Regions from separate parts of the Agrobacterium sp. rho-13.3 genome, predicted to be linked through region 1. Evidence: riboswitches for the same ligand, from Rfam matches in the RefSeq annotation. Region 1 holds a riboswitch; each other region holds the start of a gene.
The links. Region 1 has a riboswitch for cobalamin ahead of RMR16_RS02615 (CbtB domain-containing protein). Riboswitches for the same ligand answer to the same signal wherever they lie in the genome.
Positions count from the first base shown of each region.

Region 2: it holds a riboswitch for cobalamin, as region 1 does, so the genes downstream of both, nrdH (glutaredoxin-like protein NrdH) here and RMR16_RS02615 (CbtB domain-containing protein) in region 1, are expected to answer to the same signal.
Region 3: it holds a riboswitch for cobalamin, as region 1 does, so the genes downstream of both, RMR16_RS13105 (DUF1636 family protein) here and RMR16_RS02615 (CbtB domain-containing protein) in region 1, are expected to answer to the same signal.
Region 4: it holds a riboswitch for cobalamin, as region 1 does, so the genes downstream of both, bluB (5,6-dimethylbenzimidazole synthase) here and RMR16_RS02615 (CbtB domain-containing protein) in region 1, are expected to answer to the same signal.

Region 1 covers NZ_CP192774.1:544,502-546,696, reverse strand. The annotation lists gene RMR16_RS02625 (hypothetical protein) at 73-402, opposite strand; gene RMR16_RS02620 (CbtA family protein) at 407-1,123, opposite strand; gene RMR16_RS02615 (CbtB domain-containing protein) at 1,135-1,317, opposite strand; cobalamin riboswitch at 1,468-1,674, opposite strand; gene RMR16_RS02610 (cytochrome c) at 1,704-2,195, opposite strand, start outside.
Region 2 covers NZ_CP192774.1:1,803,439-1,805,633, reverse strand. The annotation lists gene RMR16_RS09035 (heme-degrading domain-containing protein) at 1-458, shown strand, start outside; cobalamin riboswitch at 609-834, shown strand; gene nrdH (glutaredoxin-like protein NrdH) at 1,160-1,384, shown strand; gene nrdI (class Ib ribonucleoside-diphosphate reductase assembly flavoprotein NrdI) at 1,406-1,804, shown strand; gene nrdE (class 1b ribonucleoside-diphosphate reductase subunit alpha) at 1,921-2,195, shown strand, end outside.
Region 3 covers NZ_CP192774.1:2,698,088-2,700,282, reverse strand. The annotation lists gene RMR16_RS13115 (cobyric acid synthase) at 1-242, opposite strand, end outside; gene cobO (cob(I)yrinic acid a,c-diamide adenosyltransferase) at 246-863, opposite strand; cobalamin riboswitch at 969-1,180, shown strand; gene RMR16_RS13105 (DUF1636 family protein) at 1,295-1,720, shown strand; gene cobW (cobalamin biosynthesis protein CobW) at 1,714-2,195, shown strand, end outside.
Region 4 covers NZ_CP192774.1:987,277-989,471, forward strand. The annotation lists gene RMR16_RS04965 (phospholipase D family protein) at 1-636, opposite strand, end outside; gene RMR16_RS04970 (hypothetical protein) at 688-960, opposite strand; cobalamin riboswitch at 992-1,192, shown strand; gene bluB (5,6-dimethylbenzimidazole synthase) at 1,265-1,951, shown strand.

The sequences.
Region 1 (2,195 bases):
AACGCGAGCGTGAGCGGGTGCTAATAGCCGCTAGCTCCCATCCGCGCCGCCCTTTGGGTCTTTGTGAGACCATCAAGGCCGTCGGCCCAGAACGCGGCAGGCGCGAAGCGGTCCTTCGGCGTGATCCACCGTCATAGCGCGCCTGAGATCTCGGCTGTTGATATGCAGGCTGCGGTCGGCAGGAAGCGAGAGCCGTGTGATCTTGGTTGCGGCGGCAGTGAAAAACGCCTGCTCATTGGCTGCAAAAAATGCGAGGCAAGCCTCTTTAAGCGGCTCTGCGGCCAGCAGCGCCTTGAAGGCCAGCCGGTGCATGGCACAGGGCGCGCCATGACCGGGGACGGAAAAACGCAACGCATCGAGTTCATCACTCCATTCCGCTGCGTCCTTCCTCTTGTCGGGCATCGTCTTATTGCGCTGTCGCGTCGAAGCGCTTGAAGAAAAACCCGCTCAACGTGCCGAGAATAAGCCAGAAGACAAAGCTGGTGACGGTGGCAAGAACCACAAAACGACGCTCCAGCGGCAGAGGCGCCAGCGCATGTTCGCCCTCTGGCGGCAACGGCGCGCCGATGACGTGCGGAGCAACGATCAGCAGCACGGCCAGAATGGCTGCCCACGGTTCACCGCGTTTGAAGACGAGAAGTGCCAGACCACCCGCTGTTGCGGCGACGGTTGAAATCCACCAGATTTGGCGTGCGCCGAGTTCAGCGGCCGGGCTTCCCGGCAGTTCCGGCGGGAGGCCGATCATCGGGGCCAGCATGACGGCGGCAAAACCTGCAAGACCCCAGAACAGGCCTTCACGCCAGCCACCCTGCGATCCACGAAGGGAAATCAATCCCGTCAATACCAACGCATAACCGATAGCGGTCAGCACATTGGCGGCAATGGTATAGGCATTGCGCTCGAAACCATCGGCAGGCGCCCAGGCTTCGGCATCATGGTGGTGGTCTGCCGGCGTGGCGGCATCGTGGCTGTGGGCGGGAGCGGCTTCGCCACCGGCGTTTTCAAAAGTTTCCGCCTGAAGAATGAGCGGTGTGGTGCCGATGGCCTGCATGGCGCTGACGGCGAGACCCGCAATCAGCCCGACGAGGACGGCGGTAAAAACAATATTGCGAAAAAATGGCATGGCGTTTCCCCTTAATGGCAAGGGAAAGCGTTGGCGTGGCGCGTGTCATGCGCCGCATTGTGCACGGCCTCGACATGCGAAAAGCCGACAAAGCCAACGATGAACAGGCCGAGCACGGCTGCCGTCAGCGATTGCGTAATTTTCGATGTTTTGGAAGAGACGGCTGATGACGCCGTATTCTGCTGGATAGACATGGTGACCCTTTCCTGTGCGGGTGGGCGCATTGCTGATCAAAAGCCGCACGACCGCATTCAACTTTCACCACGGGGAAAGAGACACATGGTTTTAAAGGCCGGAATAATCCGACCTGCCAACCGTGCTGTTCCGGACACCCCGCCGGTATTGACGACACTTTCGTGATGGCAGGTCTCCTGGCTCACGGGTCTCGACCTTGAAAACACCTTCCCGACACGTTGATGCCAGTGGTTTTGCGTTTTCAGGCTATCCGCTCACAGTTGCGGGGGCAGCCACGAATGAAAGCAGACGCTTCTATCGTGTTCCCTTTTCACTTTCCGGGCGAACCCGGAAAGACCATCACGCTTGAGTTATCCGGCGCAACGTGGCGTGAGTCAATGACCAATCAACGCGAAGGCACCGCTTTGAGATAGGCCGCAATGGCGTTGCGGTCCTCTGCGGAAAGACGCGCCATGTTCTGCTGCACCTTGACCATGGACCCGCCGGCGCTATCGAAATCCGGTGTGAAGCCGGTTTCGAGATAATTGGCGATATCGTCCTTCGTCCACGAACCGATGGCTTGAGAGCCGGGCGTGATGCTGGGAATGCGTCCTTCCCCTTCCGGGTTCGGCCCACCGGCAAGCCATTGATCTTTCAGGAAACCACCCAGCGCATCGCGCGGCGTGTGGCACTCGCCGCAATGGCCCGGACCTTCCACCAGATATTGCCCGCGAACCACTTCGGCATCCGCATTGGCAATTTGAACGCGGGGCTGTCCCTTGTCGAAATACAGGAATTTCCAGCCGCCCAGCGACAGGCGCACGTTGAACGGAAACGGCAGATCATGCCCCGGCGCATCATTGGCGCTGGCGGGCAGCGTTTTCAGATAGGCGAAAAG
Region 2 (2,195 bases), 1.3 Mb from region 1:
CACCGACGTTGGACGCTTTAAGAGCTGAAGAAGATGCCCTTAAACTTGACCGATTCGACTATGATTTTGCCTGGGGATTGGGCAGCCATCTCAGGGAAAAAGCGGCGTCTTTGAAACTGCCAGTCGCCATCGAAGTCAGGCATGGCGCAGATGTCGTTTTCGCAAGTCTTCTTCCGGGCGCAACCATCGATAATTTTGGCTGGACCAGCCGCAAATGCGCCGTGGTTCATCGCTTCCACCGCAGTTCATTGCGGGTTCGGCTCGAGGCGGAAGCAAAGGGATATGACTTCAACGTCAAGTTCGGACTGCCGGTGAGCAGCTTCGTCGCAAGCGGCGGCGGCTTTCCTCTCGCATTGCGGGGCGGAACGCTGATCGGCTCCGTGGCCGTCAGTGGACTGCCCGATGTCGAGGATCATGCGCTGATCACGGCATCGCTGAAGGAATTGCTCTCGCTTTAAAATGCTGCGCATTTCACAGCTTGGTGCAGGCGGAAGCGATAAGTCATTGTTTTCCGGGGCTGTCCGTTTCACGCCTTGGTGTCGCCACACTTTCCCACAGATGTTTTCGTTTGAATTGTAATAAGTGTTGACGGGAAATTAACCTCGTCTACTATATGTAGTGTTCTAGGTTCCTTCGAGTCGCAAGGCTTGTGAGGCTAAGACGGGAATACGGTGCGTTGGCGCTCATGATGAGCGCTTCAATGCCGTAGCTGCCCCCGCAACTGTAAGCGGCGAGTGTCTGTTCCACTATGTCACTGGGTCATGTTGATCCGGGAAGGCGGGGCGGAGGTTTTGACCCGTGAGCCAGGAGACCTGCCTAGAGCAGTTACATTAACGGGCGGGGTGTCCGGGAGTTGAAGGGTTTGTTGCGGCATAGGGGCCGAACATACCGTGTTCCCGAATGTCCTGCATGAGCTACTTCGGGGTAAATCCATGTCCAGTTTGTTGTCCAGTTTCAGTACCTTGCCCCGAGAGTGGTATACGCCCGCCTGAATGTTGTGCCGCCTTGCGTCAGCAGTGCGGAAACTTTTGAGCATGAAGGATAGCGTCGCCACCTCTTCGGGCGGGTGACGCATCCAGCTTCGCATTCATTCCACGTCCATCAACGCGCATCACGCGGTGCGCGGTCGCCATCGCTTGCCCACTCCCACGAGGACATTATGACCATTACCGTTTACAGCAAACCAGCCTGCGTCCAATGCACAGCCACCACCCGCGCGATGGACCGACAGGGCATCACCTACAACATCGTGGACGTTTCTGCCGACGAAGATGCCTATGCGCTGGTTCAGGGTCTGGGGTATCGTCAGGTTCCGGTCGTCATCGCCGGAGAGCGGCATTGGGCCGGTTTCCGCCCGGATATGATTGGCGCTCTCGCTTCGTGATTTGAGGATGTGATGGGTCTGATGGGTCTGATCGTTTATTATTCCAGCCGGTCTGAAACCACCCATCGCTTTGTTGAAAAACTGGGCGTGCGGGCCTTGCGTCTGCCCTTGTCGGCGGATGAAGCCGCACCCGAAGTCGATAAGCCTTACGTGCTGATTACGCCCACATATGGTGGCGGGGGAATGAAGGGTGCCGTACCCAAGCCGGTCATCCAGTTTCTCAACCACGTTGCCAATCGCAACCTCATTCGCGGCGTCATCGCCGCGGGCAATACGAATTTCGGCGCGGGCTATGCCTCGGCGGGGGATATCGTGTCGCGCAAATGCGCGGTGCCGTTTCTTTATCGCTTCGAGCTTTTAGGCACGCCCGATGATGTCGCCAACGTCAAACATGGACTGGAACGATTTTGGATACGCTGACCACCACCACCGCAAAGGACGAGGGAGCAAAGACCAATGCTTCCACCCGCAGTTCCGTCAACGAGCGGCAGGTGAGCCCCGCCGACGCGACGGTGGATTACCACGCGCTGAACGCCATGCTGAACCTCTATGACGAGCAGGGACATATCCAGTTCGAAAAGGACCGCATGGCGGCGCGGCAATACTTCTTGCAGCATGTGAACCAGAACACGGTGTTCTTTCACAACCTGCGGGAAAAGCTCGATTATCTGGTCAGCGAAGGATATTACGAACAGCAGGTGCTGGATCAATATTCCTTCAACTTCGTGCGCGATCTGTTCGATTACGCCTATGCGAAGAAGTTTCGCTTCCCGACCTTCCTCGGTGCCTTCAAATATTACACCAGCTACAC
Region 3 (2,195 bases), 930 kb from region 1:
TTCAGCAGCACCGGGTTCATATGCACGGAAAGCGGCACGCCAGCGGCGCGGGCCTGCAAGGCCTGCGCCCTACCGATTTCCCCGCCATCTGCGGTGACGGCGGCGTTGTTGGACATGTTCTGTGGCTTAAAGGGCATGACGGAGAAGCCGCGAAGGGTGAAAGCGCGAGCCAGCCCCGCCACCATCAACGACTTGCCGACATCCGAGCCGGTTCCCTGAAACATCAAAACACGCGCTGTCATGGATTAGAACTCTATGCCGGACTGCGCTTTGACGCCCGCTTTGAAGTGATGTTTCACCAGCGTCATTTCCGTCACCATATCAGCGGCGTCGATAAGCGGTTGTTTAGCATTGCGTCCAGTGACGATGACATGCAAATTCGGGCGGCGGTTTTGCAGGGTCTCAACGACTTCTTCCAAGGGAAGATAATCATAACGTAGCGCGATATTCAGTTCGTCGAGAACAACCAGACCGATGGATTCATCGGCCATCAGGACCTTGGCTTCTTCCCATGCTTTGGTGGCCGCTGCGACATCGCGTTTCAAGTCTTGTGTGTCCCACGTGAAACCTTCGCCCATGGTACGCCATTCGATTTTATCGCTGAAAAGGGTCAGCGCCTGCTGTTCGCCGGTGGACCATGCGCCCTTGATGAACTGCACGATGCCGACGCGCCTGCCGGTGCCGAGCATGCGCAGCGCCAGCCCGAAGGCGGCGGTGGATTTGCCTTTGCCGGGGCCGGTATTGACCATCAGCAGACCTTTTTCGACGGTCTTCTCGGAGACTTCAGCGTCTTGCACGGCCTTGCGGTTGACCATTTTGGCACGGTGGCGTTCGGCTTCGCTATCGCTGATCTCGCGTGTCATGGTGTCTCATTCCTTCCCGGCGCATGCTTTTCAAGACGGCGACTATAGCCAAATCGCCCCGCACGGCAATGACGGGCGGCATTGACACAAAAGCACCGCAGGGCATAAGGGTTAAGGACTGACGGTCTTTTTCCGGCAACGGGAAAAGCTAAGAGGGAACACGGTTCAGTCTTTTACTTTGACCAATCCGTGGCTGCCCCCGCAACTGTAAGCGGTGAGCCTGCACTGTGAAGCCACTGGACAATTTGTCCGGGAAGGTGGTGCAAGGCGTTCTTCACACCGCGAGCCAGGAGACCTGCCGTTTCAGGAAAAACGTCTGCCGGGCGGGGTGCTCCGGTCAGCCGGTCTTATCGAATGGCGGATCGCGCATTTGTGCGTGGCGTTTTTCGATATCCGCACCCCGAAGATTTGCAGGCGCGGAAAGCGAACCCTTGGATATTACAGCGACATCGTCTGGCATCAGTGAAAAAGCGCAAGACAAAACGGCTTCTGGCGTTGTCGTTTTCGTCTGCCGCAGCTGTCGGGATGAGGCGGAGCCGAATGCCGAGCCGCGCCCCGGCGCGCTGCTAGCCGAAACCGCTATTCAGCTTGGCAAGGCAGAGGGCATCGATGTGCGCAGCGTTAATTGCCTTGCCAATTGCAAGCGCGGCCTCAGCGCCACGATGCGCAGCGCCGATGGCTGGTCCTATGTGTTTGGCGGGCTGACCGCGGACCATGCGGACGATCTTTTAACCGGCGCGCGCCTTCTGGCCGCCGCACCGGATGGCCTGATGCCCTGGCGTGGCCGGCCTGACATTTTAAAGCGTGGCATGGTTGCCCGCATTCCCCCTTTGCATTTTACCGAGGAGACATCATGACCACGCTCAACCGCGTTCCCTGCACCATCATCACCGGATTTCTGGGCGCTGGCAAAACCACGCTGCTGCGCGGCCTTCTGGAAAAGCTTGAGGGCAAGCGGCTTGCCATCATCGTCAACGAGTTTGGCGATGTCGGCATCGATGGCGATATTCTCAAAGGTTGCGGCATTGAAAGCTGCCCGGAAGAAAACATCGTGGAGCTGGCCAATGGCTGCATTTGCTGCACGGTGGCGGATGATTTCCAGCCCGCTATCGAACAGATTCTGAGCCGTGAGCCACGTGTCGAGCATATTCTGATCGAAACATCGGGCCTCGCTCTGCCGAAGCCGCTGGTGCAGGCGTTCCAATGGCCAGCGATCAAAAGTCGCGTGACGGTGGATGCCGTTGTGGCCGTTGCCGATGGTGTGGCACTGGCCGAAGGCTTGGTGTCGCATGATCTGGAAGCACTTGCCGCCCAGCGTCAGAATGACGAGGC
Region 4 (2,195 bases), 440 kb from region 1:
GATGTCCATATCTCGGAAATTTGCCAGATCAGCGGCATCGAAATAGGCATCGCCGATATTGCGACCACCGACGATCAGCACCCGGCCATCGGCAATCCACGCCTTGTTGTGCATACGCCGATTGACGCTGCGGAACCGCACCAGCATTTCCAGCCCGCGCCGGAAGACGTTTTCCCGCGCCTTGGTGGGGTTGAACAGGCGCAATTCGATGTTGCGGTGGCTGTCGATGGCGTGGAAAGCCCGGTCCGAGATGGAAACGCCAAGATCGTCCAGAAGCAGGCGAACCCTTACGCCGCGATCTGCCGCGGCGATGACTTCACGCATCACCAATTGGCCGGTGAGATCGGCATTCCACATGTAATACATCAGATCAAGGCTGCGCCCTGCGGCGCGTGCGGAGCCGACCCTTGCGGCGAAGGCACCCAGATTGGATTGCACCAGAGACAGCGCGTTGGGCTGCGAATGATCGGCTTGGATATCCGCCCAGTGCCGGTCGAGCGGCGTTGCGTCATTGTCTTTGGGAAGGGCAGTGGAGGCAATCTTGATGATGATCCTGTCACGGTGGCGCGAGGCAAGCACAAGGCTGGCGACGATCACCGCAACGATCAAGATGGCGATTATGACAATGGCACTCACAGTGATGGTTTCACCCGCATCAATTCCCCGGCATTCAATATCTGAGTGCGGTCAATGGATTTCAATGTTCCGCTTATCGGCTTCTTCCTTGATAATGTCTTCCACAATGTTCCGCTTCAGCGTCGGGTTGCCGAGAAGATAATCTTCCGCAATCTCGAAAATGGATTTCGGGCTTTCCTTGCGGTTGAGCGTGTCGAGATCCTGTCCGATTTGCTGGCGAAGTTCGGTGTAGGCTTCCATGACTAGTCCTCCATTTGCAGAGAGAATGCGGTAGGATGGCACCGGGTTCCGGCGCGGTGGTGAAATGAAAAACTTTGCGACCACGCGGATTTTCTTGCGTCCTGCGGAACACCTGCGCATAACGCCAATATCAGGTGCCCGCGCTTAAGCGGGAGAATCGGGAATGCGGTGAAAATCCGCAACGTGCCCAGCGCTGTAAGGTGGATGCGGGTTGCCAAGGGCCACGGAGTGGCCATAAGCCACTGAGTGACATCGGGAAGGCGGCAGCGCGTGGATGAAGCCAAGTCAGAAGACCGGCCTGATACGATAGACCAACCGCACGGACGGCGGCAGGTTGTTTGAAAGCAGGGTGCTTTGTGCCCGGCTTTTGCATTGTTGGGGATAAACGATGCGACCTGATGAGTTTCAACACGCGCTCTCGCCAGCGGGTGAATTTTCCAGCGATGACAAAGCAGCGGTCTACCGCGCCATCGAAACACGCCGCGACGTGCGCGACCAGTTTCTGGCCGAGCCGCTGCCGGACGAACTGGTGACGAAGCTGCTGAAGGCGGCCCATTCTGCACCCTCGGTCGGCTTCATGCAGCCATGGAATTTCACGCTGATAACGGATGAGGCCACCAAGCAAAGCGCGTGGGAGGCATTTTCCCGCGCCAATGCAGAAGCCAAGCTGATGTTTGCTGAAGAGCAGCAGGCGCTTTACAGCAGCCTGAAGCTGGAGGGTATTCGCAAAGCACCGCTCTCGATCTGCGTCACCTGCGATCCAACACGCGGCGGTGATGTGGTGCTGGGGCGCACGCACAATCCGCGCATGGACGTCTATTCCACCGTCTGCGCCATCCAGAACCTCTGGCTTGCCGCAAGGGCCGAAGGCGTGGGTGTGGGTTGGGTCAGCATTTTCCACGATGCCGATATCCGCGAAATTCTCGGGATTCCGGCGCATGTCGAGATTGTTGCGTGGCTGTGTCTTGGCCGGGTGGATGTGCTGTATGGTGAGCCGGAACTGGCGGTCAAGGGGTGGCGGCAGAGACTGCCATTGGAGGAGTTGCTGTTTCGGGATCGGTGGGGTGCGCGGTGAGGGAAGTTTCTGACGTTTAACGTACCGGGGTCTTTCACATAGCCAATTACACCGCAGCGGGTGTGGCTCACCCCCCTCTGTCCTGCCGCACATCTCCCCCACAGGTGGGGAGATCGAATCGTGGCGATGTCTCGCCCATCTTAAACGCTATGGAAAGAATGCGGAGTTTGCGTCTTGCCAATCTCCCTCCTTGTGGGGGAGATGTCCGGCAGGACAGAGGGGGGGGGAAGCCCCACCCGCTGTC